Regions from separate parts of the Clostridium sp. LY3-2 genome, predicted to be linked through region 2. Evidence: predicted binding sites of a transcription regulator. Region 2 holds the regulator's gene; the other holds the start of a gene.
What was found. Region 2 encodes Rex, which represses fermentation and respiration genes when NADH is low (regulators of the CRP and FNR family bind a similar motif). Its sites were predicted from a motif close to ATTGTTAANNNNTTAACAAT; they were not measured.
Positions count from the first base shown of each region.

Region 1: the regulator Rex is predicted to act here: its motif matches at 7,709-7,728, upstream of M4I33_RS16155 (acetyl-CoA C-acetyltransferase).

Region 1 is NZ_JAMDLQ010000062.1:3,641-20,498, reverse strand. It holds gene atpD (F0F1 ATP synthase subunit beta) at 1-1,094, opposite strand, end outside; gene atpG (ATP synthase F1 subunit gamma) at 1,110-1,961, opposite strand; gene atpA (F0F1 ATP synthase subunit alpha) at 1,992-3,509, opposite strand; gene M4I33_RS16180 (F0F1 ATP synthase subunit delta) at 3,520-4,059, opposite strand; gene M4I33_RS16175 (F0F1 ATP synthase subunit B) at 4,061-4,552, opposite strand; gene atpE (ATP synthase F0 subunit C) at 4,605-4,850, opposite strand; gene M4I33_RS16165 (F0F1 ATP synthase subunit A) at 4,883-5,554, opposite strand; gene M4I33_RS16160 (hypothetical protein) at 5,559-5,924, opposite strand; gene M4I33_RS16155 (acetyl-CoA C-acetyltransferase) at 6,479-7,657, opposite strand; gene M4I33_RS16150 (dCMP deaminase family protein) at 8,034-8,528, shown strand; gene M4I33_RS16145 (hypothetical protein) at 8,578-9,135, opposite strand; gene M4I33_RS16140 (hypothetical protein) at 9,116-12,100, opposite strand; gene M4I33_RS16135 (OmpA family protein) at 12,103-12,810, opposite strand; gene M4I33_RS16130 (MotA/TolQ/ExbB proton channel family protein) at 12,943-14,352, opposite strand; gene M4I33_RS16125 (hypothetical protein) at 14,503-14,877, opposite strand; gene M4I33_RS16120 (YitT family protein) at 15,104-15,760, opposite strand; T-box leader at 16,067-16,271, shown strand; gene leuS (leucine--tRNA ligase) at 16,372-16,858, shown strand, end outside.
Region 2 is NZ_JAMDLQ010000022.1:96,886-113,743, forward strand. It holds gene M4I33_RS07850 (alpha-mannosidase) at 1-1,405, shown strand, start outside; gene M4I33_RS07855 (glycoside hydrolase family 20 zincin-like fold domain-containing protein) at 1,488-3,284, shown strand; gene M4I33_RS07860 (ABC transporter substrate-binding protein) at 3,399-4,847, shown strand; gene M4I33_RS07865 (hypothetical protein) at 4,998-5,483, shown strand; gene M4I33_RS07870 (ABC transporter ATP-binding protein) at 5,500-6,606, shown strand; gene M4I33_RS07875 (ROK family protein) at 6,623-7,561, shown strand; gene M4I33_RS07880 (zinc dependent phospholipase C family protein) at 7,834-8,421, shown strand; gene M4I33_RS07885 (DUF3892 domain-containing protein) at 8,509-8,733, opposite strand; gene M4I33_RS07890 (metalloregulator ArsR/SmtB family transcription factor) at 8,912-9,265, shown strand; partial or broken gene M4I33_RS07895 (heavy metal translocating P-type ATPase) at 9,280-11,667, shown strand; gene M4I33_RS07900 (phosphatase PAP2 family protein) at 11,720-12,550, opposite strand; gene M4I33_RS07905 (redox-sensing transcriptional repressor Rex) at 12,803-13,444, shown strand; gene M4I33_RS07910 (short-chain-enoyl-CoA hydratase) at 13,702-14,484, shown strand; gene M4I33_RS07915 (acyl-CoA dehydrogenase) at 14,530-15,669, shown strand; gene M4I33_RS07920 (electron transfer flavoprotein subunit beta/FixA family protein) at 15,685-16,464, shown strand; gene M4I33_RS07925 (electron transfer flavoprotein subunit alpha/FixB family protein) at 16,489-16,858, shown strand, end outside.

The sequences.
Region 1 (16,858 bases), on a different contig from region 2:
ACTTGTGAAGATACTTTGTAGTGTTCTTCACCAACTATTCTAGGGTCAAGAATTCTTGAAGTTGACTCGATTGGGTCAACTGCAGGATAAATACCTTTTTCTGCTATTCCTCTTGATAAAACTGTTGTTGCATCAAGGTGAGAGAATGTTGTAGCTGGTGCTGGGTCAGTTAAGTCATCGGCAGGTACGTATACCGCTTGAACTGATGTGATTGAACCACTCTTAGTTGATGTGATTCTTTCTTGTAATGCACCCATCTCAGTAGCTAGTGTTGGTTGGTAACCAACAGCTGATGGTATTCTTCCTAGTAAGGCTGAAACCTCAGAACCTGCTTGTGAGAATCTGAATATATTATCTATGAAAAGTAACACGTCTTGGCCTTTATCTCTGAAATACTCAGCCATAGTTAACCCTGTAAGTGCAACTCTCATTCTAGCTCCAGGTGGCTCATTCATTTGTCCAAATACTAGTGCAGTATTTTTAAGAACTCCTGATTCTTTCATTTCATAGTAAAGGTCATTACCTTCTCTTGATCTTTCTCCAACACCTGTGAATACTGATAATCCACTATGTTCTTTAGAAATGTTATTTATAAGCTCTTGGATTAAAACTGTTTTACCAACTCCAGCTCCTCCAAATAGACCTATCTTACCACCTTTTTGATATGGTGCTAAAAGGTCAACTACTTTAATACCAGTTTCAAACATTTCTGGTTGAACTGATTGATCTTCAAATGATGGTGCTGATCTGTGTATAGGGTAGAATTCTGTAGCATCTACATCCCCTGCAATTTCACCATCTATTTCTTTACCAAGTACATTAAATAATCTTCCTAAAACACATTTTCCAACTGGTACTGATATTGGATGTCCTGTGTCAACTGCTTTAATTCCTCTTTTTAATCCTTCAGTCGCTTCCATAGCTATTGTTCTTACTATATCGTCTCCGATATGTTGTTCAACTTCAGTGATAAGCATGTGCTCACCCATGTCTATCTCAATAGCATTATATATGTTTGGAAGTGACTCAGTATCAAATTTTATATCTACAACTGGTCCTACTACTTGAACCACTTTTCCTACATTTTTAGGCATCTAGATACCTCCTCACTATTTTTGTGCTTCTGCTCCACCAACTATTTCAGCAATTTCTTGAGTTATTGCGCTTTGTCTGATTCTATTATATTTACTTTCAAGTCTATCTAATAGATCATTTGCGTTCTTAGTAGCTCCATCCATTGCTGTCATTCTTAAAGATTGCTCACTAGTTCTTGCGTGAAGCATTGAATTTAATAATTTAGATACTATATAAAAGTCAAAAACTTCTTCTACCGCACTCTCGTCTCTCGGTTCTATTGTATAGTCTCCTACATTTTCCTTTTCTAATTTAACAGGTAATAATCTTTCAATTTTAACTTCCTGTGATACAGGCGAATTAAATCTAGTATAAACTACATTTATTTCACCATATTCACTATCTTTATATAATCTTAATGCATGATTATATATAGGAAGCATCTCTTTAAAATTAGGATGGTCTTGTATATCTAAATATTCTCCTACACAATTAAATCCATATCTTTTAACGTATGAAACACCTTTTTTACCTACACAGATTACTTCAGCTTCTTCTCCGTTTGTTTTAACTTGTTCTCTTAATCTAAGAGCTAAGCTGACATTGTATCCTCCGCATAATCCTGTATCAGATGCAAGAACTATATATAGTTTTCTTTTAGAGCCATTACCTTTTAAGTAAACTGAATCCATAAATCCATCTATTTCATTAAATACATCTTTAGTTATATCTAAAGTCGTATCAAAGAAAGTTTCATTTAGGTTTAAGTTTGCTCTAGCTCTTCTTAACTTTGAGGTAGAAACAAGTCCCATGGCTTTTGTGATTTTTCTAGTACTTTGAACTGACTTAATTCTTCTCTTTATTTCAATAAGTCCTGCTCCTGCCATATCGTCAACTCCTTAATTTTCTACCAAATATTAAACGCCATCATTTAAGAATTTTTTCTTAAATTCTACTATTCCGCTTTCAAGCATTCCTTTAACTTCATCAGTTAAAACTTTACCTTCAATGATTGCTTTTCCTACTTCTCTGTGATGTACGTTCATGTATTCTAAGAATTCTCTTTCAAATTTTTTGATACTTACTACTTCTATATCTGATAAGAAATTATTAACAGCTGCATAAAGGATCATTATTTGATCTTCTACGTCCATTGGGCTGTATTGGTCTTGTTTTAAGATCTCTACTAATCTCTTACCTTTTTCAAGTCTCATCATTGTATCTCTATCAAGGTCTGAACCGAATTGAGCAAATGCTGCTAATTCTCTGTATTGAGCAAGCTCTAGTCTTAAAGTACTTGAAACTTGTTTCATAGCTTTAATTTGAGCGTTACCTCCAACCCTTGATACAGAAATACCTGCATTAACAGCTGGTCTTTGACCTGAATAGAATAAATCTCCTTCAAGGAATATTTGACCATCTGTAATTGAAATAACGTTTGTTGGTATATAAGCAGTAACGTCTCCTGCTAATGTTTCGATTATTGGAAGTGCTGTTAAAGAACCGCTTCCTAATTCTTCTGAAAGTTTAGCTGCTCTTTCAAGTAATCTTGAATGGATGTAGAAAACATCCCCTGGATAAGCTTCTCTTCCTGGTGGTCTTTTAAGTAATAGTGACATTGTTCTGTAAGCAACAGCGTGCTTAGATAAGTCATCGTATATTACTAATACATCTTTACCTTGATGCATAAAGTGCTCACCTATAGTACATCCTACGTATGGTGCTAAGTATTGTAGTGGTGCTGTTTCTGATGCAGTTGCAGCTACTACTGTTGTATAATCCATAGCTCCCATTTCTTGTAATGTGTTAACTATATAAGCTACTGTTGATTGTTTTTGTCCGATTGCTACATAAATACATATAACATCTTTACCTTTTTGGTTGATTATTGTATCTATTCCTATAGCAGTCTTACCTATTTGTCTATCTCCAATGATAAGTTCTCTTTGTCCTTTACCTATTGGAATCATTGAATCTATTGCTTTTATACCTGTTTGTAGTGGTTCGTTAACTGAACTTCTTTCAAGTATTCCTGGAGCTTGAACTTCAATTGGTCTAGTAGTTTCTGCTTTTATTGGGCCTTTTCCATCAATAGGTTCTGCAAGTGCGTTAACAACTCTACCTATTAAGTTTTCTCCAACTCCAACTTCAACTATTTTCTCAGTTCTTTTAACAACGTCTCCTTCTTTTATACCTTCTTCTGGTCCTAAAAGAACGCAACCTACGTTATCTTGCTCAAGGTTTAAAGCCATTCCATAAACACCATTAGGGAACTCTAAAAGCTCACCTTCCATACAGTCATCTAATCCAAATACCCTAGCAACTCCGTCTCCGATTTGGATTATTGTACCTGAGTTTATAGTTTTAATTTCTTTGTCGTATCTTTCTATTTCACTTTTAATTATAGAAGTAATTTCTTCTGGTTTGATATTCATAGCTTCACCTCTATTCGCTTTTAAGTATTAGTGATTTCATTTCTTCAAGTTTTGATTTAATTGAACCGTCAATTACTTCGTTACCAACTCTTACGTATAATCCACCTAAAATACTCTTATCAATTTCATATTCTAATATAACATTCTTGTTAAATTTCTTTTCTAAATTAGCTTTTAATTTAGAAGATTGATCTTCACTTAAAGGAATAACACTCTTTACTAAAGCTGTAACTATGTTTTGCTTTTCTAGATGTATTAATTCCATTTGATTAAGCTTTTCTCTAATGTAATGAATTCTTCCTTTTTCTATAAGGATAAGTATAAAAGATAATAATTCTTCGTCTATTTGTCCTTTAAGAAGCTTTATCATTATTTTCTTTTTCTTTTTTGTACTAACTTGAGGATAATCAACTAACTTTTTTAATTCCTCATTACTATCGATAAGGTCACAAATTTCTCTAAGATCTCTTAAATATTCCTCTACCTTACCTTTTTCTTCCGCTACTTCATATAAGGCTTTAGCATATCTCCTATCTAGGTATTCGTACATATTACATACCTACCTTGCTAATATAGTCATCTATAAGTTCTTTATGCTTTTCCTCGCTTATACTCTCACCTAGAGCTTTTTCTGAAATTAGCATTGAAATGTTTAATATATTATTTCTCATTTCATGTTCTGCTTTTTCTTTTTCTCTTGTGATTTCATCTCTAGATCTCTCTAATAGTCTCTCAGCTTCAACTTTAGCATCATTGACTATTTCTTTTTTAAGATCATCAGCTTTAACCTTATATTCATCAACTATTTCTTTACCTTTTTTCTTTGAAGTAGTTATTTCTCTTTCGTTTTGTACTTTTAAGATCCTTGCTTTTTCTAAATCTTCATCAGCTTTAGATATTGTATCTTCTATACGATCTTTTCTTTGTTTGATAATAGCATTAACTTTATCAAACGCTATTTTTTTTACTATCCAAACTAATATCCCTAAGTTTACTAAAGTGACAATAATCTTTGGAATATCTATAGACATATTAATATCCAAATCAAAGCCTCCCTTCCAGGCTTAAAAACCTATTTTTTTATAGCAAATTTAATTATTTTATTCCAACGAATAATAGTATGAATGATACTAGTAATCCATATATTGCTGTAGTTTCTGCTAAAGCACAACCTATGAAGTAAGTTGACATTAAGCTACCCTTAGCTTCTGGTTGTCTTGCTATACTTTTTAGAAGACTTGCTGTCGCGTTACCGATACCTACTCCTGCTCCTAATGCTGATATAATTGCTAATCCTGCTCCGATTGCACGCATTCCAATGATAAATTCTTGTCCTGACATAAATAATTCCTCCTAAAAATAAATTGTTTTTTTTATTCTTCTGCTATCATTTTTATATTTATCATAGTTAATATTGTAAATATAAAACTTTGAAGCACTCCATCAAATAGGTCAAAGTAACCCATAAGTGGTACTGGGATAGCTAATTGAGCAATCCATGCTACATTTCCTAATGCTTGATAAACTAATTCCATTATTACTACCGCAACTGTTATGTTACCGAAAAGTCTGAAACTTAATGTTACAGGTAACATTACTCTTTCAAGTATGTTTATAGGTAAAAGAGCTGCAGTTGGATGTCCATATCCTTTTAAGTAACCAAATAATCCATTTTCTCTTATTGAATTAATTTGAACTATAAGGAATGTAAGTAATGATAAAGCTAAAGCAACACTGAAATCTGATGTTGGTGGCTTGAACCCTAAAAGGTCTGTTACGTTCATAACAAATACGAAAATCGCAAGAGAACCTACAAATGGTGCATAGCCGATATAACTGTCGCCCATAGTTGATTTTACCCAGTTGCTAAATCCTTCTATACCCATCTCAACAATGTTTTGCTTTTTGCTTTCTGGAATAACTTTTAAATTTCTAGTAAGTAGCCATAAAACTATAGCGATTAAAACTATGATAACCCACTGCTGGATTATTACACTTCCTAGACTATTTATAAAGCTACTAACCTTATCCATTAGACTGTTCACTCAATCACTTCCTTTCTTCATATTTAATAGCCATAAAAAGGGAAATGAAATTAGACATATAGCCTATAACGTAAAGAATTATGTTGTATTGGTTTTGCAATAATAACAAGATACCGATACCGGCAACAAGGATTATTCTTATTACAAAACTAACCATCAATAATAATCCCTTAAGATCAGCTTTTGAATTGATACTTTTTTCTGATAGAGATCCGCCTATTATGAAATTTGCAAGACTTATTAAAAATCCTATCACAAAAGGTTCTACGTATTTTGGATTTATTATAAGTAATGCGATAACTCCAAGGCCGACTACAAGTAAACTAGACTTTGCTGTGTTCCTAAGTAAGCTTTTTAAATCTATAACCATATTCGCCTCCTTATGTCTTTCTAAATCATTATAGTGTAGATAATTTCCTAATTGAAATTCAATTTTTGTCTATTTTAGGCAATAAAATTCCTTTTTGAAGTGTTTTTACTATGTTTTAACCCTTTTTAACCACTTTACTCTTTTTCTCTTCATCTTACAACTATTTTTAAATTAAATTTCAATTGTCAGAAAATTCAGTCATGTTATCAATAAAAAAAGGTATATTTTCCGTTTTTTGTGAGACACAATTGAATTAACATTATAGACAAGTTGCACAAAAATCGATTTTATAACCTTTTGTTAATAATTTGTTCATATAGTTATCTTTTTATTATCATTTGTTTATTGTCATCATATATGTAGTTTTATTATTCTTTTATTATTTTATTCCTATTTTTTTTAATAATTTCAAAAGTAAAAGACTGATACTTTTACGATTTAGAAAATATACCATTTAATATAATTATTAATACCTACTAAAAAAGCTAAAAAAAACCACATAGCATGATATGCTATGTGGTCTCTATTTATATTATTTTATTTGAAAGGTCCTACTATCTCTCTACGATTAATGCAGTTCCCATTCCTCCACCGATACAAAGTGTTGCTAAACCAGTTTTAGCATCTCTTTTTTCCATTTCGTGAAGTAAAGTAACTAGGATTCTAGCTCCTGAAGCACCTACTGGGTGTCCTAAAGCTATTGCTCCACCATTAACGTTAACTTTTGACATATCGAATCCTAAATCTTTAGCTACTGCTAAACTTTGTGCTGCGAATGCTTCGTTAGCTTCTACTAAGTCAATATCTTTAACTTCTAATCCAGTTCCTTCTAATGCTCTCTTAGTTGCATAGAATGGTCCGTATCCCATTATTGATGGATCTAATCCTTTTGATCCGTATGAAAGGATTTTAGCCATTGGTTTAATTCCTAATTCTTCAGCTTTTTCAGCGCTCATTACTACTAAAGCTGCAGCTCCATCGTTTATTCCTGAAGCATTACCTGCTGTAACTGTACCATCTTTTTTAAATGCTGGTCTTAATTTTCCTAAGCTTTCAGCAGTTGTTCCGAATCTTGGGAATTCATCAGTATCAAATACTTTTGGATCTCCTTTTCTTTGAGGAATAACAACTGGTACTATTTCATCTTTGAATTTTCCAGCTTTTATTGCAGCTTCTGCTTTTTGTTGTGATTCTGCTGAGAAAGCATCTTGCATTTCTCTAGTTAGGTTCCATTGTTCTGCTATGTTTTCTGCAGTGATTCCCATGTGGTAGTTGTTAAATGCATCCCAAAGAGCGTCGTTGATCATAGTGTCAACCATTTTTCCGTCTCCCATTCTTTGTCCCCATCTAGCTGTTGGTAAAGCATAAGGTGCTCTTGACATGTTTTCCATACCACCTGCAACTACTACATCGCAATCTCCAGCTTTAATCATTTGAGCAGCTAAACTTACAGCTCTTAATCCTGAACCACAAACTTTGTTTAAAGTCATTGCTGAAACTTCGTTTGGTAATCCAGCTTTTAAAGTTGCTTGTCTAGCAACGTTTTGTCCAAGACCTGCTTGAATTACGTTACCCATTAAAACTTCGTCAACCATTTCTGGTTTGATTCCTGCTTTTTTAACTGCTTCTTTTATTACTGTAGCTCCTAAGTCTACTGCTGGAACATCTTTAAGTGCTCCACCGTATGTTCCTAATGCTGTTCTTACAGCACTTACTATTACAACTTCTCTCATATTGTAAAACCTCCCAAATATATAATTAACATTTGTATTAACATTTTTATTATTGTTAAACTCTTAACACACTCTTATTATACCACCTTTATTTTATTATTCAATAGTTTTTTGTTAATTTTTAAACAAACTTTTATACCTTTTCACTATTTTTTTAAGAACCTTCCCAACTCAAACCCTTATATTTTATATAATAAAAAACATTTAATCCTTTAAAAGTCAACTTCTTTGACTATTTTTCTACATACATTTTATCTTTAAATTCCTTCATTTTCTTATATATTTTTAAATACCATTTTTATTTGTTTTTGCATTATATATAATAGTATAATAATTATGTAATTAATTATTAAACCTTGATTTAGGAGGTATAAATATGAAGAGAAAAGATTTTATATCTTGGGATGAATATTTTATGGGACTTGCTTTATTATCTGCAAAGAGAAGTAAAGACCCTAGCACACAAGTTGGTGCTTGCATAGTAAGCCCAACTAACAGAGTTTTATCTGTTGGATATAATGGATTTGCATTTGGTTGTTCAGATGATGAATTTTCATGGAGTAGAGATGGAGAATTTTTAGAAACAAAATACCCTTATGTAGTTCATGCAGAGCTTAATGCTATTTTAAATAATAGAGGTGTTTCTTTAGAGAATGCAAAACTTTACGTTGCCCTTTTCCCTTGCAACGAATGTGCAAAAGCTATTATACAAAGTGGAATTAAGGAAGTAATTTACCTTAGTGATAAATATGCTGAATCTGATGAAGTTAAAGCATCAAAAAGAATGTTTTTAGCGTCTAACGTTAAATTAACTAAACTTATACCATCTGTTGAAAAAATAGAATTATCATTTAACGCTTTTGAAATTTAAATAAAAAATGCCTTAAAAACAAGGCATTTTTTTATTTAACTATATTTTTTTAAGCTATACCTTTATCTTTTAAAGCGTCTAAGAGTGAAACTCTATAAAGTTCTTCTTCTTTTATTAGTGTTATTTTATCTTTTAATTCTTTAGATTTTTTATTATCTATTATGAAGTTATAAGTTACTTCATATGTTATATAGTTATTAGAATTATCTATTTCTTTTAAATCTAAAATAGAAACATCAAAATATATATCTGATGATACATATGCTTTCACTAATTTAAAAAATTCTACTTCTTCTTCTTTATTTAATTTCGCATCTAAATATGCGTAATCTAATGCTTTTTCTATATCTCCATTTATAGAAAACTCATAGAACTTTTCTATAACATTTTTAGGATCTTTTAGGTCTATCTTAAAATCTTTATAAGCTCCATAACCTATAAAAAATATTACGATTATTATTATAATTGCAAGAAGCTTTTTTATATTTTTTAAAAAGCAGTTGTATATATTATAAAATCTATTATAAATCACCTGATCTTCTGATGTGCTATTACTATATAGTTTTGAAACGTCTTTAATTTTTTCATCACACTTCTTGCACTTCATACCTTCCCTCTTTAAAATTAATTTTAAATAATAAATCTAACTCTTTATATAATTTATCATAGCTATTTAAATCTTCTCGTTTTAAAATATTATTTAAAGAACTTATTAATTCTTTATCTCCTTTATTTTGAAGATTTAAAATATCATTATATATATATCCTTTAATTAAATTTGTTATATTTCTTTCATTTAATAATATTCTATCTTTAAATCTTTCCCCTACCTTTAAAGATAAATTTTCTTTATATTTTATTAAACCTTCTATTCTTCTTGGAAATATAAAGCTAGAAGTATTTATAAAGGCATCTTCTCTAAAATCTGTAAGAGTGAAATTAGAATTTATTAAATTCTTTTGTAAGTTTAAGATGTCTAATCCTTTTCTTATAACATCTTTAAGAGAGTTATCTTTTATACTTTCTTCTAATATATATAATTCTTTATCAAATGTTTCATAGTTTATCCAGTTTTCACTTAAAATTTTTAATATAGTTTCTCTAAACTCCTCTTTTCTAAAGATTATTCCAGACTTAAACTCATCATTAAATAAAGATTTAACTTTTACTCTATCACTTAAATCGCCTCTATACCTTGAAACTACTTTATAATTCCCAAATATATATGCTAAGTTTAAGTTGTCTTTATATTTGTAATAATCTTCTAAAGATCTCTTTAAAATTAAGGATTCTTTAGACTTTTCATCTAAATTAACTATAATTTCTTTTACATACCCTTTATTATCTTTAAACTTCTCTTCTGCTTTTTTTAAGATAAGTCTTCTTATTTCCTCACTTGTTTCTCCAAATCTCGCTAAACTTTTAAATTTCAAATCATCTTCATAATAGTTTCTAAGAGCTAAAAGCTTAGCTTTTTTGCTAGAAGTATTTCCTCTTTCAAATTCCTCTATTATGATTTTTTCGTTTGATTCATCTTTTACTAAATTAGAATACCTTACCCTTATATCTAAAGGTAAATCGCATCTTTTTATAAGTTCACTGTATACTTCTTTTCTGCCTTCTTCATCTAAGACTTCAATCATACCTTTTATAGTACTTACATAGATATTTTCAGTTATAAAGTTAGAATTTTTAATAAATTTTAAAAGAGTTTCTCTTCCTTTATCATAATCTTTTATATTTTTAGATTCTCTTATAACTAAAGGTAACAGGTCATATCTTTTAGAAGCTATAAAGGCGTTAGTTACTTTGTTTATAACTTTTCTTTTTAAATTTCTATCTTTAAATCTTATTCTATTTATAAACACACCTAAAAATATTAAATCAAAACTAAATTTATTTATTAGATCATATATAAAACCTTCTTCTACTGTGTACTCCTCTAAATAAGTATTTATATATGATACATACTTTGATTCATCACTTTCTAAAACGAAATAATCAATTACTCTTTCTAATAATCTTTTCTTTAAATCTCTATCTTTGATTTTCAATAAAGCTTCTTCGTATATAAATATATCAAGCCCATCTTTTTCACTGTTAAGCTTGTGTAGTATAAATTCATTGTATAACTTTTTACTAAATTTACTTAACTTAAATATAGTTTTAGAGTTATCTTTAAATAATTCATCTTTCTTTTTAGTGTCATTTCCGTCTATTATATCTTCAATTATGTTTATCATTGTCTTTTTTATATAATCACTTTCATCTATGCTAGAATCGCAAAATCTAAAAATATCTTTTAAATTCCCTTGTCTTGTTTTTCTATAATAATCTAAAATCAAAATTTTATCTTTTGATTTTAAGTCTAATTTTTTTATAGTATCTTTATTTTGAATAAGTTTTTCTAATGCTTTTATATCTAATGTTTTTTTATAAAAAGAATAAATTATATCTAACATATCCTTATCTATTTTTATTTCTTTAGAATTTATTATCTTGTTTATTACAATATTTAAACCTTCTTTATCTGAAGTATTTTTATAAATATCCTTAACTTCATTTATAAAACTATAATCAAAATCTCTACTATATTCTTTTAGATTTATTAAAGCCTTCCTGCCTTCTAAATCCTCTTCTAAAATCAAGTTTAAATAGCTTATTAATTCCTTAGAATTATTAGTTATTATTTTTCTTTTATACATTTCTTTTAAATAATCTATATTACTTTTTAATACTATAGGATTTTTTAAGAAGTATTCTTCTAAAAACATAGAAAATCCTATATCAAATTCTTTTAAAGCAAAAGCTCTATTAAAAGCTTCAATATATATGTCTACAGGTAGTTCTCTTTTTATTTCATTTTCCATAACCTTAATCACTTCTAAGATAGAACTTGCATTATTTAAATTTTTAATTTTTTCTACTATACTTTCTTTAAGATAATTCCCCTCTAAAGATTTTCCTTCTAATAAATAATCGCTCTCACTTTTTACTATAAAACTAATATGTCTAAGGTCTATCCCAGTAAAGATAATTATATCTTCTAAGTTATTTACATCCTCGTATCTTGGTATTTTAAAAATAATTTTTAACTTGCTTTCTTTTAAACCATTTATAACTTCTAATTTAATATACTTTTTTAACCTATTTGATATTATCTCTAAATCTAAAGGAACTGTATCTGAACTGTAAGTTATAGAAAACTCCTCAAAAAAACCATTTTCTTTTATAAAAACTAACTCCTTCTTATCTTTTAAAGGGTTTATTTCCTTAATCTTAGGTTTATCAATAAGACCTATATCTTCTAAAATATTTGCTATCTTTATATATTTTTTTGAATCGTTACTTTCTAATTCTCTCTCTATTATTTTGCTTGTATAATTAAATCCTTTATCTAACACTACCCAGGGTAATACAAGCTTTTTTATATAATTTTCTTTTAAACCTTTTAAATCAAGCTTATCTCTTTCAATTTCATTTTCTAGTCTTTCATATTCTATTACGCAATTTAACTTTAAATCATCTCGAACTTTATAAAGCTTAAAATACCTCTCTAACGTCTTACCCATAACTATTTATCCCTCTTTAAATTTCTACTTTTAATAGCCTCTTCTAAGTCCCTATTTGAAAATACCATCTTTATTTCTATTTTTCTTTGATCTTTAACGGCTTTCATATCATTTTTTGAATATTTTTCTCTATCTCTATCTTCTTTTTTAGGGTTTGTCTCAAACTCTGACATCCCAGAAGCTTTAAATTTACCTCCAAACCCATTTTCTAAATCGCTATTAATTGGAACCATAGAATTTAAAAAGCTCATTGCCCTTTCTGTTGATAATTTCCTATTATCTATAGTTGTTCCTGCATAATCTGTATGTCCCACAATTTCAATATAATCTATCTCTTTATTAAGCTTTTCATCTTTAAGTATCTTATAAAATACTTCATTTAATTCTTTTGCTAAATTTTCACCGTCCTTTTTTAAGTCCCATTTTCCAGTATCAAATAAAGTCTCTGTTTTAATCTCTATCTTTCCTTCCTCTTTATTAAAATACATAACATCTTTGTTAACATTATTACTATCTAATTTACTTTGAATCTCTTTATAAATAGCATCCCTTTTTTTAGATATATTATCTACAAACAAACTTGATAACGCCATTGATATAAGCATAATAAAAAAGAAAACTAAAGTTACTGTAGTCATAATATCTACAAAAGATGGCCAGTAAGACATCTCTTCTTTTTCTCTTTTATATCTTCTGCTTCTAAACTTCATCTTTAAAACCTCCACTCTTCCCTAACTAATAAAACTTTCCTCTTAATTAAATTTATTATCACTAAACTTTAAATATTCTAATGTAAATTAAAAGCCACTTCTTAAATTTTAGAAGTGACTTTAAAATCATTTTTATCCTCTAGATGCAAAAGCCCAATCGTTTGTTGCCTTAACTAGTTTTGCTATAGTGTTTGTATTTTTGCTTAAACTTTGAGTAGCTTCTGTTATTCCTGCTATAGATTCATCTAATCCTCTTATTATGTCTTTAGATAAATCCTCCATTTCAAGTTTTAAAATACTAGTTACGCTCTCTGTTATTCCAGACTTTAATGAATCTACAGTTTCTAAAAATTCGTAAAGACCTCTTTCAAATCCATCATAACCTTCTTGAAGATTAGATAGTTGAACTTCTAATTTATTAGAACTTATATCTATAGAGTCTTTAATATACTCAGTGCTCTCTACAAGTCTGTTGTATGAAATTTCTAAATCTCCTTTAATTCCTAAAAGAGTTTGCAATGATTTTGTCATTATTACATTTTCATCACCTATACTCTTTTCTAAAGTTATTATCTTATCTCCAAGAGAATCTATCTTTAATGATAAATTACTAGTTGCATCATCCATTATGTTTTTAAACTTATCTGTGTTTATCTCAAAATTATCTATAGATTTTTTAAATATTTCAACAGGCATGCTAAAACTATCCACAGTATTATCTAAACTTTTAATAACTCGGCTAAGTTCTACTGTATAATTACTCATCTCTTTTGCTGTCTCTGTCATATCTATAGTATTTTTATTTATCTTTTCAACAAGTTCTTCTACACCCTCTCTAAATAAAGCCCTCATCTCTTTAGTTAAATCTTTCATAGTATTTTCTAAAGTATTATTAAACTTTTCAAATTGCTTAGCGAAACCATAAAAGTTTTCTCCATATATTAAATTATCTAAATAATCCTCAAAAGTATCAAAGAACATATCTTTTTCTCTTTTAACTAATGAAATAATAAAGTTTAATATAATCGATACAAAAACACCAAAGATACTAGTCCAAAACGCACTTGCCATACCTTGAAGTGGAAGTCCCATTTCACTTAAGAAAAGTTCCATAGAATTAACACCAGAAACTAATACTCCCTTAGTTGAGTGTATTGCAACTGTTAATCCTAAAAATGTACCAAGTAAACCAAGTGCAATTGATATTGCTGGTATCATATTCATAAACTTATCATTTAAGTTAAAATTATTTCTCAAATGTTTTAATATTAATACCTCTGTATTTATATTATCTGTTCCTTTTTGTGCACTATTTTTAAAGTCCTTTACTATTTCATTTAAAACATTACTTTCAAAAGTTTTTTCTCTTGATTCATAATTTAAGATACTTCCCCTTTCAAATCCATAGTTAAGTTCTTTATATGAATTTCTTATCCTTAAACTAACAACTATCCCATATATAGATAAGGCTATTATTAAAGCTATAACGCCAAACCCAATTATTCCTTGTCCTAAAAATGAACTAAAAAGATCCTTAAGCATTTTAATTAAACTCCCCTCTAAATAAATTCCTTTTATATATAATACTTAAGTACCCCTACATAATATTCTTATTTTTTTCTTTATATAAAAAAATAAAAGGAACATTAACTAAAGTTAACATTCCTTTTCACTTAAATTATAGTTTTAAAACTATCTTATATATTTACTATTATTAAATATTATAAATACTTCTCCATCGATTTCTTCGATTTTACCCCAGCTATACTCTACACTACTGTCCTTCTCTATCCCTACTTCGCTAAGTAAAATCTCCGTATCATCTGCACGAAGTACTATCTTTTCTATAAAGTCATTTAATGTATCAAAACATATATCTAAATCTAATTTTAAATTATCTAAAGTATGTTCCTTTACGTGAAATATCTCAAGGTCTCTATTATAAGCCTCATCTTCCCCTAATAACTTTCTAAAAAAGTTAGTCTCAAAAAATTCTCCTTTTCTCATAGATGGATATAAGATATTCCCATCCCCTATAAAGAATCTTCCAGTACTAAAATTAAACATCCTACTTTCCTCCTCTAGCCTACTATTTAATTAATTACTCTCTATAAAATTATACCATTTACAGATATTTACTTATACCTATAAAAGTAATCATTTCTCAGAATTATATTAGATTTAATAATTTTATATTAAACTTTAATTTATTTAATTTTAATAAGAAAAGCACCTTTAATTCGCTAATAAAGTAAAAAATAGCCTAGTAAATACTAAGCTATTTTTACATTATTTATGCATTAATTGTTATGCCGTCTTTAACGTCTTCTACGCTATCATCTTTGGCATCTTTTTCTTCTTGTCCGTTATATAAAATGTCGATTAACTTCCCACTAATAGTAACAGCTACTATAGAGAAGAATATTTGTTTTGGTTCTAAATATACTATTGATGCTATTAATATAACAGCATCTGTTAAAAGGTATATGTGATTTATCTTAAGCTTTGTAAATTTGTTACCTAAAAGAGCTATAACATCGTCTCCTCCAGCGGCTCCGCCACCTCTAATTACAAGCCCAACACCAATACCTACTCCAATACCTGCAAGTATACTTGCAATTATCATATTATCTTTAAAGTCTGGAATAATAAATCCAATACTTTCAAAAACTTTATATGAAGCTGAAAAAGATAAACTTGATAAAACTGAAAGTGCCATAAATCTTTTACCAAAGAATCTAGCTCCTATAGCAAATAATGATAAATCTACTAACAAACTAGTTATTGATGGAGATATATTCATAATATTTTTTACTAATAATATTAATCCTAATACTCCTCCTTCAGTAATTTCGTTTTGAAAATTAAAATTGTAAGTTCCGAATGCTAAAATACATGACCCTAGTATTACTAAAGCTATACTTTTCGCATTCTCTTTCGTCGAATACAAAATATCACTCTCCTAAATTTATAAATATAACTACCACTAGTTATATTTCTTATCTTCTATTTTACCTTTACTAAATATCTAAAGCAAACCTAATTAAATACCTTCTATTACCCCTATTAAGTTTTAACCTACCGCATTATATATAGCCTCTCTGGTCCTCAAATCTCCTTCAATCTCCTAAAGACTCCTCCATCTTTCATAAAAAATCTTAATCTATGCTATACTAACTCTATAACTTTTTATAATATCACTTGACTAAAAACTTCCTTATATATATAATAAATTCAAATGATTTAAACTTAATAAATTAAAGCAATGATTAGAAGTAGTACTGCATATTTCAAAGTTAAGAGAGCTGTTGTTTGGTGAAAAACAGAGTTTGAATTTCAGGAACTTGTCTATAAGTTTATCTGTTTAGAAGCAGGTACGGTTAACCCCGTTAAAGTAAAAGAGTGAGGAAATTAAATTTTCCTAATTAAGAGTGGTACCACGGAATCCTTTCGTCTCTTATGCTAAAATGCATAAAAGACGAAAGGATTTTCTTTTTATTTAATATCCTTTATCTTTGTAAAAAATAAAATTAATTATATATATTATAGGAGGAACAAAAAATGGGAAACTACGGAACTGCCATAGATAAAAAGTGGCAAGAAAAATGGGAAAAAGAAAACTTATATAAATTTGACCCTACTAACTTAGATAAAAAACTTTACGTTTTAGAAATGTTCTCTTACCCATCAGGTAGCCAATTACACGCTGGTCACTGGTTTAACTACGGACCTGTTGATACTTGGGCTAGATTTAAGAGAATGAATGGATTTAATGTATTCCAACCAATGGGGTTTGATGCATTTGGTCTTCCAGCTGAGAACTATGCTATAAAAACAGGGGTTCACCCTCAAGACTCAACTGAAAAAAACATCGAAACTATGGAAGCTCAATTAAAAGCTATGGGCGCTATGTTTAACTGGGAAAACGAAGTTGTTACTTGTAGACCTGATTATTACAAATGGACTCAATGGCTATTCTTAAAATTATATGAAAAAGGCTTAGCATACAGAAAAAATGCTCCTGTTAACTGGTGCCCTTCATGTAATA
Region 2 (16,858 bases):
CCCAGGTTCATCTATAAAAGAAGTTTATGATGTAACAGAGGTTGAATATAAAAAATTAATAGAAGACGGAAAAGAGTTAGTAGGGGAAGGTTTAGGAAATATCGCAAGAAATATAGACTTAAAAGACAGAAGCGTTGTAGTATCAAACACTCTAGGGTTTGAAAGAGACGATATAGCAACATTTGATATTCCAGAAGATATAGAAAACCCTGCAGTTTTAGATGAAGATTTAGAAGAATTAGTTTGTCAAAAGATAGAAGGAAATAAAGCTATATTCTTTGCAAAAGGAATACCAGCAAACGGACACAAATCATTTAAAATAATAGAAAAGACTAAGAATATAGCAGAAGATGTAGAACTTTCAAAAGATTTTGCAGAAAATAAATTCTTCAAAATAAAGTTTGATGAAAAAGGACAAATAAAATCATTTATAAATAAAAAAGCTAACAGAGAAATCTTAAAGCATTCTGAAGTTTTAAACGAGATCCAAGCTTTTGAAGATAAGCCAATGTGCTTTGATAACTGGGATATAGATATCTACTTTAAAGAAAAGATGTGGAAGATAGATGACGTTCAAAGTATGGAAGTTATAGAAAAAGGTCCTGTTAGAAGCACTTTAAAGATAGAAAGAAAGTTCTTAGAATCTAAAATCATTCAAAAAGTATATATCTATAACGATTTAGAAAGAGTAGATTTTGATACTTACGTAGATTGGAAAGAAAAAGACATAGTAGTTAAGGCTGCATTCCCAGTTGATGTAAACACTAAAGAAGCTACTTTTGAAATTCAATATGGAAACGTAACTAGACCTACTCACAACAACACTTCATGGGATGTTGCAAGCTTTGAAGTTTGTGGACACAAATGGGTAGATTTATCAGAAGGAGATTTTGGAGTTTCACTTTTAAATAACTCAAAATACGGTCACGATATAAAAGATGGAAATATGAGATTAACATTATTAAAATCATCTTGCGATCCAAACCCAGATGCTGATAAAGAAGAGCACTTCTTCACTTACTCACTTTATGCACACGAAGGGACATTTAAAGAAGCTAAAACAACTAACAAAGCATACGAGTTAAACACACCTTTATTTGCAACTGTTGAAGAAGCGCATGAAGGAAAATTAGAAAGTAAATTAAGCTTAGCTAAAGTTGATAAAGACAACGTTATGATAGAAGTAATCAAAAAAGCTGAGGATTCAGACCATTTAATTATTAGAATGTATGAATTCAATAACAAGAGAACAAACGTAAACTTAGAGTTCTTTAAAGATATAGAAGAAATTTTTGAATGTAACTTACTTGAAAGAGATTTAGAAGAGATCACTCCTTCTAAAAACAAGATTGGATTTACTATAAAACCTTATGAAATCAAAACATTCAAATTCAAATTAAAATAATATAGTTAAATTTTTAGAAGTATTTACTATTTTTGTAGTAAATACTTCTCTTTATATATAAAAGAAGGGAGATAAAAAAATTATGTATTTAATACCAAAACCTAAAAGTTATAAAGAGTTTAAAGGAAATTTTAAGATAAGAAGGGGGATGGATATAGTTATAAGTTCTAATTCTAGCTTTGAAGAACTAGATTCTGCAATCATTCTTCAAAAAGAGATATTAGAAAGGTTCGGATTTAAATTAAACATTAGAAAAAGCTTTAAGGAGTTTGAGAATTCTATAGCTTTAATAAGAGATGACTCTTTAAAAGATGAAAGCTATAAGCTAACTGTAGAGGAAGAAAAGATAAAGCTTATAGGAAAAGGCGGAAGTGGTGTATTTTACGGAGTTCAAACTTTAATTCAGTTAATAAGAAGAGATGGAGCTTTCTTAAAGTGCTTAGAGATTTTAGATGAGCCTTATTTTAAAAATAGAGGGTATTTTTACGACGTTACTAGAGGGAAGGTTCCAAAGCTTAAAACACTTAAGGAACTTATAGATAAAGCAGCATTTTATAAAATAAATCAAATCCAGCTTTATATAGAGCATAGCTTTGCCTTTAAGGGTATGAGTGAAGTTTGGTTAAACAAAGATCCTATAACTCCTGAAGAGATTTTATTATTAGATAGTTATGCAAGAAAGAGACACGTAGAATTAGTTCCAGCTCTTGCAACCTTTGGTCACCTTTACGAAGTTTTAAGAACAAAGACATATGAAAAGTTATGTGAACTAGAAAACAAAAATATAGACGAATTTTCGTTTTTTGAGAGGATGGCTCACCACACTTTAAACGTAAGTAATGAAGAAAGCATAAAATTAGTTGAAAATATGATAGAAGAATTTATTCCGCTATTTACATCAGAAAAGTTTAATATCTGCTGTGATGAAACTTTTGATTTAGGAAAAGGAAGAAGCAAAGATCTAGCTAGCAATAGTGAAGAAGGAAGGCTGTATGTTGACTTTTTAAATAAAGTTATATATATAGTTAAAAAGCATAATAAGAAAGTCTTGTTTTGGGGTGATGTTATAGTAAATCACAAAGAACTTTTAAGTGAAATACCAGAAGATGTTGTTTGTTTAAATTGGAATTATTCAAAAGATGCTACAGAAGATAGCACAAAGGTTATAGCAGAAAGTAATAGAGAACTTTATTTATGCCCTGGAGTTTGTGGTTGGAATAAGCTTATGAATTTAATAGATAATAGCTTAGAAAATATTTATAAAATGGTAAGTTACGCGAAAAAGTATAAAGGTATAGGGGTTTTGAATACAGACTGGGGAGACTTTGGTCACATAAACCTTTTTGCAAATTCTATAGTAGGACTTGCCTATGGGGGAAGCTTATCTTGGAACCCTAATGTAGATAGAGAATTTAATAAATTCTATGAAGAGATATCTTTAATAGAGTTTGGAGATAAAACTAAAACCTTAGTAAAACTTTTAGAGACGCTTTCAAAATGTCAAAAGGTAAGCTTTGAAGAAATAGTTAGGTTTAAAGAATTTAATAATGAAATAGTAAATATTGATATAGAATTTTTAAAAGAAGATTTTAAAAATTCTAAGTTAATAGGTGAAAAAATTCAAGATTTAGCTTTAGAAGTTTCAAGTAAAAGGGATATGCAAGAATTTATTATTTCTTCAAGAGGTGTAGTTTTAATAAACGAATTCTTTATAAAGATTAAAGAAGATAGTAGTGATAAAAAAGAATTAGCTTTAAAGATTGAAGAGTGGTTTTATGATTATATGAGGGTTTGGAGAGATAGAAATAAGGAGAGTGAACTATACAGATTAAGGGAAGTTATAGAGTATTTGTGCAGTTATTTAAGGAGTGATAATTAGAAAGTGGATTTATTTAAGTAAATGTTGAAAATGTCCACTATAAAAGAAAATTACCATAATCTATAATTAAATTGTAAACGTTATTAATAAAGATTGGGAAGGGGAATTATAGATATGAAATTTAAAAAGATTGTTGCTATTGCAGCTTGTGCAATGCTTACTGCTACAACTATTTTAACAGGATGCGGAAACTCAAATTCTGCTGCTGGAAAAGGAAAAGACGATGTAACTACTTTAACTTGGTACTCAATAGGGAAAGAGCCAACAGATTTAAAATTAGTAGTTGACGAAGCTAATAAATATTTAGAAGAAAAGATAAATGTAAATTTAGACATGAAATTTATAGACTTTGGAGATTACAACCAAAAGATGTCTGTAATAATAAACTCAGGAGAAGATTACGATTTAGCATTCACTTGCTCTTGGGCTGGAGATTACTTAGGAAATGCTAGAAAAGGAGCATTCTTAGAATTAGATTCATATTTAGATAATCAAGGAAAAGATATGAAAACTGCAATAGACCAAAGATTCTGGGATGGAGCTAAAGTAGATGGAAAAACATATGCAGTTCCAAACCAAAAAGAACTTGGGGTTGCACCTATGTGGGTATTTACTAAGGAATATGTTGATAAATACAAAATACCTTATGAAGACCTTCATACTTTAGAAGACTTAGAGCCATGGCTAAAAGTAATAAAAGAAAAAGAGCCAGGAGTTACACCTTTATATATAACTAAAGGATTCTCATTTACAACATTCTTCGATCAATTAGTAGACCCAGCTGGTATCTTATTAACAGATAAAGGCTTAAAGATTCAAAACATGTTCGAAACTGAAGAAATGAAAAAGACTTTAGAAACTTTAAGAAGATTCTACAAAGAAGGATATATAAACGCTGACTCAGCAACAGCTCAAGATGATAAGACAGTTAAAAGATTTGTAACTAAAGGGGATGGACAACCTTATGCAGATACTCTTTGGTCAAAGACTTTAGGTAAAAAAGTTGTTTCATCAACTATAACTGATACTTGGATAACTAACGGTTCAACTACAGGTTCAATGATAGCTGTTTCAAAGAACTCTAAAAATCCAGAAAAAGCAGTTGAATTCTTAAATCTTTTAAATACAGATGCAAAATTAAGAAATCTTTTAAACTACGGTATTGAAGGAACTCACTATGAAAAAGTTTCTGATAACCAAATCAAATTAATCGATGCAGAAAAGAAAAAATATGATGTTCCATACTTTGCTATGGGTAACTTATTTATAACTGATGTTTTACATGAAGAGCCTAAAGACAAATGGGCAGCTTTTGAAAAATTCAATGATGATGCTAAGGTTTCACCAGCATTAGGATTTAAATTTAATACTGAAAAAGTAACTAACGAAATAGCAGCTATAAACAATGTTTTAGAAGAGTTTAAAGCTACACTTTACAGTGGATCAGTAGATGTTGATGATTATTTAGGTAAATTAAACGCTAAGTTAAAAGAGCAAGGATTAGATAAAGTATTACAAGAGATGCAATCTCAACTTGATGAGTGGAAAAAGACTCAAAAATAATTTTTAAATTAAAGGGATGCTTAGCTTAAAGGTTAAGCATCCCATTATAAAAAGATAATACATAAACAAAAATATAAATTTGGAAATAAACTTTTATTTAAAGTTATATATAGATCTTAAAACTAAGGTAAAAGGGAGAAGGGGTAGAGTATGGATATTTTCTATGAGCAATTTATTACTAAGGATTACGGGGATATACAAAAAAAGTTTCAAAGTGTTAGAAATACTTTAGTAGTTCTAGCTATGATTTCAGCAATTTTTGTTGGAACGTTTGGAGTTGTAACTTTCTTAATGGGATATGTAATACTTGGGCTTATAGCAAGAAATCTTTTTTTAGAGTATGAATACGAGATAACTGAAAATGAATTAGTTATAACAAAGATAATGAATAAGAAAAAAAGAAAAGTTATAACTACATTAAATATAGAAAAACTAGTAAATGCTTATAGTTTAGAAGAAGCAAATAATAAAAATATAAGGGTAGTAAATGCTTGTATAGAAGATGATAAAAGATTAAAAGAAAAAATTTTAGTTATAAATAGAGACTCAAAGCTTGTGGGGTTTAGAGTAGCTATGGATAAAAAACTATTATCTATATGCAGAAAGTTAAATCCGGTGTGTTTTAACAGTTTATAAAAGGGAGGAAGCAAAAATGGCAGGTTTAGTATTAAAAAATATCGATAAAATGTATGAGAATGGGTTTAAAGCAGTAAATGATTTTAACTTAGAAATAGAGGATAAGGAATTTATAGTATTTGTAGGACCATCAGGGTGTGGGAAATCTACTACTTTAAGAATGATAGCAGGACTTGAAGAAATTTCAGGGGGAGAGTTATATATAGGTGATAGATTAGTTAATGATGTAGCACCAAAGGATAGAGATATAGCTATGGTATTCCAAAACTATGCATTATATCCTCATATGACAGTATATGATAATATGGCATTTGGTTTAAAACTTAGAAAAATGCCAAAAGAAGAAATAGAGAAAAAGGTAAGAAATGCAGCAAGAATTCTTGATATAGAACATCTTTTAGATAGAAAACCTAAAGCATTATCAGGAGGACAAAGACAAAGGGTTGCTATGGGAAGAGCTATAGTTAGACATCCTAAAGTATTCTTAATGGATGAACCTTTATCAAACTTAGATGCAAAACTTAGAGTTCAAATGAGAACAGAGATAGCAAAGCTTTATAAAGAACTTAAAACTACATTTATATATGTAACTCACGACCAAACAGAAGCTATGACTCTTGGAACTAGAATAGTAGTTATGAGAGATGGACTTATTCAACAAGTTGCAAGTCCTAAAGAAATATATGAAAACCCAGCTAATATGTTTGTTGCAGGATTTATAGGAAGTCCTCAAATGAATACTTTCTATGGAACAACTTACGAAAAAGAAGGAAAAGTTTTCTTAAAAATGTTAGATAAAGAAGTTGAGGTTCCTAAAGATAAGGCAGATATTCTTAGAGAAAAGGATCATGCAAACGCTGAAGTTATAGTAGGGATAAGACCTGAAAACATAAGCTGTAAAAAAGCAGATGTAGATAAGGCTGATGTAGTATTTGAATCAGAAATAGAAGTATCAGAAAACTTAGGTGCAGAAACTTTCCTTTACTTAAAAGCAGAAGGAAGACAACTTATAATTAAAACTGCAACAGCAGAGAATTTAAATACTAAAGGTAGCCTAAGATATATAATGGATTTAAATAAATTACACATCTTTAATAAAGAAGAGCAATATACAGTTTTCTAAATAAAGGGGATTAAACATGGAAAAGTTATTTATAGGGATAGATTTAGGTGGAACTAAAATATATTCAGCCCTTGCAGATAAGTCAGGAGAAATACTAAAAGAAATAGTAGTTAAAACTGAAGCTTTTAAGGGAGCTGATTCGATAGTTGGAAAAATTAAAGATAGTATAAGCTACTTACTAGAAGATATAGATAAAGAAAGAGTAGTAGCTATAGGGATAGGTTCTCCAGGGCCTTTAGATGTAAAAAATGGTCTTATTGCAGAACCAGCTAATTTGCCTTTTAAAAATTATAATATAGTAAAAGAATTAGAAGATGCTTTTAAAATTTCAGTTTATTTAGATAACGATGCAAACGTAGCTACTTTAGCAGAGCACAGGTTTGGAGCTGGAATAAACACTGAAAATATGGTATACGTAACTGTAAGTACTGGAATTGGGGGAGGTGCTATATTAAATGGTAAAATATATAGAGGTAGCACTTCAAACGCTTTAGAAGTAGGACATACAACTGTAAGCACTAGAGGAAGAAGGTGTGGCTGTGGAAACAGAGGCTGCGTAGAATCTTTATCTTCAGGAACTGCAATTTCAAATTTAGCAAATGAAGCTCTAAAAAGCAGAGTAAAAACTTCTTTAAGAGAATATGATGAAGTAACAGCAAAAGTCTTTAAAGAAGCTAAAAATGGTGATAGATTATCAAAAGAAATCTTAAAAGAATCTCTTTCTTACTTAGGAGTAGCTGTTTCAAATTATGCAAATATATTTGATCCAGATATGATAGTAATAGGTGGCGGTATTTCAAATGAGTGGGATATCCTATCTGAAAGTATAAAAGAAGAGATGGAAAAGAGATGCTTAAGTACTATTTTAAATAACTGTAAGATAGTTAAAGCAAAGCTTGACGGAAAGTCAGGAGTGCTTGGTGCTATTGCACTTGCAATAACAAAAATGGATTAAAAATTATTTAAATAAAAATTGGGCTATACTAAATATGTATAGTCCAATTTTATTAATTTGAAGTCATATGTAAAATTTATTTATTAATTTGGTTAATTTAATAAAAATAATTTGAAAAATTCAAATATAAGACTATAATTAATTTATTGGAATAAATTTAAAGATATAGGCAAAAAATTTAAATTAGCCAAGAAAACAAACTACTTTAAAAATTAAGTTTATAGTAGAATTATTATAAATTCACTTAAATATTATAAGGAAGTGATGTTAAGATGATGGCAGGCACACATAAGCTTATCGCTACAAACATCTATAACAATTTTGATATTGATAAGCAAATGTTTGTAAGCAAGAGATCTTATATATGGGGCAATATAAAGCCAGATTATATATCAAAATACAAGTTAAAAAAGCATTATTTTAATGAAAGTATAGATATGATTATTGAAATAATAGAAACTTTATCAGAACTTTCAATAGACGAGATTAGAAATGATATAGGAATTGGGAAATTTAGTGCAGCACTAGGAGTAGCAACTCATTTTATATGTGATTATTACTGCTTAGCTCATTATGAGAGATGGGAATTTAAAAACGCTATTAAAAAGCACGTGACGTATGAAAGAGAATTATCTAAAATAGCTAAAAGCTACGAACTTAAAAACCTTTCTTGTTTAACGCATAAAGGAATCGAGATAAATAGAATTAGAGATTTTATAGATACGACTTTAGAACTTTATTCAAAAGATCCTGGAACAGAAAGTGATTTAAACTTTGCATATTACGTAAGTAACACAATAATAAACGTTATATTAGATAATATAATTGAAAACAGTGTAAAAATAGCAGAAGCTATTTAAAAAGATGTTGAACTTTTAAAGTTCAACATCTTTTTTTATAAAATAAGAAATTAAATTATATAGAGCAGAGTGCTAAAAAGCTATCTATTATGAATGTATAACAACAACAGGCAAGTCTTTTAAGTTTTTATCGTAAGGTGCAAGGCCTACGCTTCCATCAAAGTTATTTATAAGTGTTACGTTAGTGATTTCGCCAGACTTAGTCATATCAACAGCAGCGGTCTTATCGATTTGGTGACCGTTTGATAATTCATAACCTACGATTCTTCCCCCTTGTTTAACAAGCTTAGTTATTTTAAGATTTTTTTCCATTAAAAAGACCTCCAAAAGAATATTTAATATAAATAATTAATAATATGTTTAGTAAACATAATTTCAATATTATCATTCGTAAAATAATTATAAATTATTCAGATTTAAAGTTGACAAAATTACTAAACAATCATACAATGAACATATGAACAATCATTCATATGAAAAGAGGGATTTTATGAAAGAAGCAGATAGATGTAACTGTAATGTCATTCACGAAGAAGTAGTGAATGAAGTTAAAGATAAACTTCCAAAAGAAGAAACATTATACGATTTAGCAGAACTTTTTAAAGTTTTTGGAGATACAACTAGAATTAAAATTATTTGCGCACTTTACGAAGCTGAGATGTGCGTTTGTGATTTAGCAGTACTTTTAAATATGACTCAATCAGCTATATCACATCAGTTAAGAACGTTAAAAGCTAACAGGTTAGTTAAATTTAGAAGAGCTGGAAAAGTAGTATATTACTCACTTGATGACGAGCATATCATGAAAATATTTAATCAAGGATTAGACCACGTAAGTGAATAAAGGGGGACAAGAATATGGATGCTAAACTTAAACTATTATTAGAAGGTTTAGATTGTGCAAACTGTGCAGGTAAAATTGAAAATATAGTTAATAACTTCGATGAAGTAAAAGAAGCTAGTATAAACTTTTCATTTAAGCTATTAATTATATCTTATGATGAAGAAAAGATTACAGAAAAAGAACTTATAGATAAAGTAACTAAGGTAGTAAACGAACTTGAGCCTCAAGTTAAAGTAATGAAATATAAAATAGCATCAAACAAAAAAGTAAATAACGAACCAAAATCTAAAATTAAATTAACTTTAGAAGGATTAGACTGCGCTCACTGTGCGAGTAAGATTGAAGAAAAGGTAAATAACTTAAATAACGTAGAAAGCGCAAGTTTAAATTTTCCTATGAAGCTTCTTATAATTAATTATGATAAAGATAAAGCTTCAGAAGATAATATTATAAAATCAGCAAAAACTATAGTAAATGATTTAGAACCAGAAGTAAAAGTTAATAAGTATAAAGGTAGCGTATCTAAAACTAATACTTTATAACCTACAGAAAAAGAAAATAAAATAATCCAAGTTATAAAAGAAAACTATGGATTATTCGCAGGTACAATATTCTTTATTTTAGCTATGGCTTTAGATAAAAACGTTTGGTTATTTTTAATATCTTATGTTTTAGTAGGAAAAGGAGTATTACTAACTGCTTTTAATAATATCAGAAAAGGAAAAGTGTTTGATGAAAACTTCTTAATGTCAGTTGCAACTATAGGTGCATTTGCTGTAGGGGAGTACCCTGAAGGTGTTGCAGTTATGATTTTCTACGAAATAGGAGAATTATTTCAAAGCTACGCTGTTAATAGGTCAAGAAAATCAATATCAGCCCTTATGGATATAAAAGCAGAATATGCAAACCTAATTACAAGCAAAGGTGAAATTAAAGAAGTAAATCCAGAAGACGTAAAAGTTAATGATATAATCCTAATAAAATCAGGGGAAAGAGTTCCTTTAGATGGTGAGATAATCGAAGGAAGTACAAGCGTTGATTCTTCTGCTTTAACAGGTGAATCACTTCCAGTATCTAAAAAGCCTAAAGATGAACTTTTAGCAGGTTCTATAAACTTAGGTGGCGTTATAAAGGTTAAGGTTTTAAAAGAGTTTGAAGATTCAACTGTTGCAAGAATACTAGAGTTAGTTCAAAATGCTAGTTCTAAAAAGGCAGAAACTGAAAAATTCATAACTAAATTTGCAAAATACTATACACCAATAGTAGTATTTTCAGCTTTAGCACTTGCAATAATCCCACCACTTGTAATTCCAAACACTACTTTTGATGAGTGGATATATAGAGCGTTAATATTCTTAGTAGTTTCTTGTCCTTGTGCTTTAGTAGTATCAGTTCCTTTAGGACTTTTTGCAGGGATAGGAGGAGCTTCTAAAAAAGGAATATTAATTAAAGGTGGAAACTATCTAGAAGCTTTAAAAGACGTAGATACAGTAGTATTTGATAAAACAGGTACTTTAACTAAAGGTACTTTTAAAGTAACAAAGATAATATCAGATGATTCTAGTAAAAGCGAAGTATTAAGATATGCAGCTTTAGGAGAGCAATACTCAACTCACCCTATAGCTACTTCAATACTTGAAGAATTTAAATTATCTAAAAAAGAAGAAATAGGAAAAGTTAAAATAGATAAACATGAAGAAGTAAGTGGTAAAGGGATAGTTTACTATATAGATTCAAAAGAAGTTTTAGTTGGTAATAGCAAGCTTATGGCACTTAAAAACGTTAAAACTCCTGAAATTTTAGAGATAGGAACTATAATACACGTTGCTTTAGATTCAAGATATATAGGAAGTATCGTAATTTCAGATCAAATAAAAGAAAATTCAAAAGAAGCTATAGAAGAACTTAAGGCTTTAGGAATTAAAAATGTAGTAATGCTTACAGGTGATAACAAAAATGCAGCAGAAAAAGTTTCAAAAGAACTAGGCATTGATAACGTGTATGCAGAATTATTACCTCAAGATAAAGTTACAAAGATTGAAGAATTACTAGAAGGAGAAAATAAAGGCAAAGTTGCCTTTGTTGGAGATGGTATAAATGATGCCCCAGTTTTAGCTAGAGCGGATGTTGGAGTAGCTATGGGAGGAATAGGTTCAGATGCAGCTATAGAAGCCGCAGACGTAGTTTTAATGAAGGATGAACCTACAGCATTACCAGAATCAATTAAAATAGCAAGAAAAACAAGCAAAATCTTATGGCAAAATATATATTTCTCTCTAGGAGTAAAATTAATAGTATTAGTTTTAGCAACACTTGGAGATGCAAATATGTGGGAAGCTGTTTTTGCAGATGTTGGAGTAACATTAATCGCAGTTTTAAATTCGATGAGAGCCCTTAAATAATAAATTTTAAGAAAAGAAAAACTAGGCGTTGCCTAGTTTTTCTGAATTTATATTAAGAATGTATTTTAAATTTCATAAATATATATGGCGAAATAGTAAGGCCATAAAAGCATAAAGAAAAATATTTTAAAAATTCTATGATTAAAGTCTTATTAAAAAGGTTAAAAATAGAGTATATAAGAATTAATCCTATAGCTAAGATTAAAAGTTTTAAAATATTTTGTTTTACATCAGCCTTAGGGTTAAAGTTAATACTTTTTTGGTCGATTAATAAAGATAGATTAAGACCTAAAAAAGACCCTATAGCTTTAGTAAGGTCAGAACTTTTAAAAATTACTCCTAAAATTAAGAAAATAACTAAAGTTATTAAAAATAGTTTTTTAGGCTTATCGTAGGATAAATCAAAAATTCTATTTGAAACAAACACAGATACTATTCCAAAGATAGTTCCAAAAATAACATCTATAGGCCAATGCACACCTAAATAAAGTCTTGATAGTGGAACGAGCACCATCATCACTATACCAAGGGCTAAAATCCACCTCCTTTTAAATTGAGTTATTAAAAAGGTAAAGGCGGTAGCATTACCTTGTGAGTGGCCGGAAGGAAAGGAGCTTCCAGTAGCAGTATTAATTTCGCTACTTTTAATTCCAGGGGTTCCTATAGGACGAGATTCGTTAAAAATTCCTTTTAATATGTTATTTAAACAAAAAGAAAAAAGCATAGCATATATAAATTTAAACCCAATCTTTTTATTTAAAAATAAAAAGAAGATTATACCTAAAATCACACCGAGAGTTTGACCTCCTAGATTTGTTATGATTTTAAAGAAGGTATCTAAGGAAGGGTTTGCATAGCTTTGAATAAATTGTATTACTTCCATTATATGTCCTCCATAAATTATGTAGTTTGAAAATAATTATAACAGAAAAAAATAGATTTAAAACTACAGTATATAAAATATATCAATATACTATATAAATGAAAAATATAATTAGAAAACTTAAAAAAAATAGATTATTTTTATTGATTTATGGTAATATAAAATAGATAGTTAAAAAATTCACCCAGTTTTAAGGGAATTTGGTAGTAATATAACTTAAAAGACAAATAAAAGCAATTAAAGGAGAGCAGTATGGAAAAGAAAAAGAATATTTCAATGGCTGTAATTAAAAGATTGCCTAAGTATCATAGATATTTAAATGAATTATTAAATAATGATGTAGATAGAATTTCTTCAAAAGAATTAGGGGAGAAGATAGGCTTTACAGCTTCTCAAATAAGACAGGATTTAAATTGTTTTGGTGACTTCGGGCAACAAGGTTATGGTTATAACGTTAGAGCATTAAGTAATGAGATAAGTAAGATTTTAGGGCTAGATAGAGACTATGATGCAGTTATAGTTGGTGCTGGTAATATAGGGCAAGCGATTGCAAACTATACTAGATTTGGTCAAATGAAAATGAACTTTACAGCAATTTTTGATGCAAATCCAAAATTAGTAGGGTTAAGAATAAGAGATGTAGAGATCAGAGAGATTGATAATTTAAATACATACTTAGAAGGCAAGAATACAGATGTTGGTGTTATTTGTGTTCCTAGAATCAACGCTCAAAAGGTATGTGATTCACTAGTAAATGGTGGAGTTAAAGCAATATGGAACTTCGCACCTGTAGATTTAGTAGTGCCAGATGACGTAATAGTTGAGAATGTTCACTTAAGTGAAAGTTTATTAACTTTAATTTATCTTTTACACGATAAAGAATCAAACAAATAAAAATTAGAATAAAATAAGATTGTTAAAAATTTTACACAAAGTTACTAAAAAATATTGCAAAATTTTTAACAAAGTTATATAATAATAATTGAAGTTGAGAGACTTCAATTATTTTTTTGCCGTTATTTGTGAAACAAATAACAAAGAGAGAAATTTTATAATAGATTACAAGTTTAGGTATAAAATGAAAATTTATAATATAAAAGGGTTAATTTTACTCTAATAACCTTTTGATTGTGTTTTAGGAGGATTCAGTGATGGAATTAAACAACGTACTTCTTGAAAAAGAAGGAAACTTAGCTATTGTAACTATCAATAGACCAAAGGCATTAAATGCTTTAAACTCAGAAACTCTTAAAGAGTTAAACATGGTAGTTGAAGATCTTGAAAAAGATAATAACATCTATGCAGTAATTCTTACAGGTGCTGGAGAAAAATCTTTTGTAGCTGGAGCTGATATTTCAGAAATGAAAGATTTAGATGAAAAAGGTGGAGAAGAATTTGGTGCTTTAGGAAATAAAGTATTCAGAAGACTTGAAACTTTAGACAAGCCAGTTATAGCAGCAATCTCAGGATTCGCTTTAGGTGGAGGATGCGAGCTTGCAATGGCATGTGATATAAGAATAGCTTCAGAAAAAGCTAGATTTGCACAACCAGAAGCAGGACTTGGAATAACACCAGGATTTGGGGGAACTCAAAGATTAGCTAGAATCGTTGGAGAAGGTAAAGCTAAGGAGCTTATCTACACTTGCGATATGATTAAAGCTGATGAAGCTTTAAGAATAGGATTAGTTAATAAAGTAGTAGCTTTAGAAGAATTAATGGCAGAAGCTAGAAAAATGGCTTCAAAAATCATGGCAAACGCTCCGATAGCAGTTAGATTATGTAAAGATGCAATTGGAAGAGGAATGCAAGTTGATATGGATAGAGCTATAATGATAGAAGCTGAAGACTTCGGAAAATGTTTCGCGACAGAAGACCAAGTTGAAGGTATGACAGCATTCATGGAAAGAAGAGAAAAGAATTTCCAAAACAAATAGTTAATATATAAAATTTAGGGTGTATTGAACAGGAGGGTAATTTAAATGAATTTCCAATTAACTAGAGAACAAGAATTAGTAAGACAAATGGTTAGAGAATTTGCTAACAACGAAGTTAAGCCAATAGCAGCAGAGATTGATGAAACTGAAAGATTCCCAATGGAAAATGTTAAGAAAATGGCTGAATTAGGAATGATGGGTATCCCATTCCCTAAAGAGTACGAAGGAGCAGGTGGAGACACTTTATCATATATCTTAGCAGTTGAAGAATTATCAAAAGTATGTGGTACTACAGGAGTTATTCTTTCAGCTCACACTTCACTTTGTGGAGCAGTTATAAACCAATTTGGTAAACCAGATCAAAAAGCTAAATACTTACCAGACTTAGCAAGCGGAAGAAAAGTTGGTGCTTTCGGACTAACTGAACCAGGAGCTGGTACTGATGCTGCAGGACAACAAACTACAGCAGTTTTAGATGGAGATAACTACATCCTTAACGGATCAAAAATATTCATAACAAATGGTGGAGTTGCTGAAACTTTCATAATATTTGCTATGACAGATAAATCTAAAGGAACAAAAGGAATTTCAGCTTTCATAGTTGAAAAAGCATTCCCAGGGTTCTCAATAGGTAAAGTAGAAGATAAGCTTGGAATCAGAGCATCATCAACTACAGAGTTAATAATGGAAAACTGTATCGTACCAAAAGAAAACCTACTTGGACAAGAAGGTAGAGGATTTGGTATAGCAATGAAAACTCTTGACGGAGGAAGAATTGGTATAGCAGCTCAAGCTTTAGGTATCGCAGAAGGAGCTTTAGAAGAAGCTGTTAACTACATGAAAGAAAGAAAACAATTCGGTAGACCACTTTCAGCATTCCAAGGATTACAATGGATGATAGCTGAAATGGATACAAAAGTAGAAGCTGCAAGATACTTAGTTTACAAAGCTGCTACTTTAAAAGAAGCAGGTCTTCCATACTCAGTAGAAGCTGCAAGAGCTAAATTATACGCAGCAGAAGTTGCTATGGATGTAACTACTAAAGCAGTTCAAATCTTCGGTGGATATGGTTACACTAAAGAATACCCAGTTGAAAGAATGATGAGAGATGCTAAAATCACAGAAATTTACGAAGGAACTTCAGAAGTTCAAAAAATGGTTATAGCAGGAAGTAAGTTAAGATAGGGAGGTCAATAAAAAATGAATATATTAGTTTGTTTAAAACAAGTTCCAGATACTACAGCAGTTAAAATAGATCCTAAAACAGGAACACTTATAAGAGATGGAGTTCCATCAATAATTAACCCAGAAGATAAGCATGCTTTAGAAGCAGCACTTCAAATAAAAGACAAGAGTGGGGCAAAAATTACAGTAATAAGTATGGGACCTCCACAAGCACAAAACGCATTAAGAGAAGCTTTATGTATGGGAGCTGACGATGCAATCCTTATAACTGATAGAGCATTTGCAGGAGCTGATACTTTAGCTACATCAAAAGCTTTAGCAGGAGCAATCAAAAAATTAGAGTATGATATAGTTTTCGCTGGAAGACAAGCTATCGATGGAGATACAGCACAAGTTGGACCAGAAATAGCAGAACACTTAAATATACCTCAAGTAACTTACGTTCAAGGTGTAGAAGTTAAAGAAAACGGATTATTAGTAAATAGAGCATTAGAAGACGGACACGAAATGATAGAAGTTCAAACTCCATGTCTTTTAACAGCGATCGAAGAGTTAAATCACCCAAGATATATGAACTGTGGATTAATCTTTGATACAGTAGATAAAGAAATAACTATATGGTCAGCAGACGATATAGATGTAGATAAAGCAGAATTAGGACTAAAAGGTTCACCAACTAAAGTTAAAAAGTCAATGACTAAAGAAGCTAAGGGAGCTGGAGAATTAGTTAAAGAAGGTCCAAAAGACTCTGTTGCATACGTAATCGGAAAATTAAAAGAAAAGCACTACATCTAAGGAAAGTTTGGGAGGTAATTGAAAATGAATATAGCAGATTTCAAAGGTGTTTGGGTATTCGCTGAACAAAGAGAAGGCGAATTACAAAAAGTATCATTAGAATTATTAGGCGAAGGTAGAAGAATAGCAGACGAATTAGGAGTAGAGCTTACAGCTTTATTATTAGGACATAACATATCAGATTTAGCTGAAACTTTAGGAAACCACGGTGCAGATAAAGTTATCGTTTGTGATCACAAAGATTTAGAGCACTATACTACAGATGGATATACAAAAGTTATCTGTGACTTAGCTAAAGAAAGAAAACCTGGAATATTATTCGTAGGAGCAACTTTCATAGGAAGAGACTTAGGTCCAAGAGTTGCAGCTAGATTAGAAACAGGATTAACAGCTG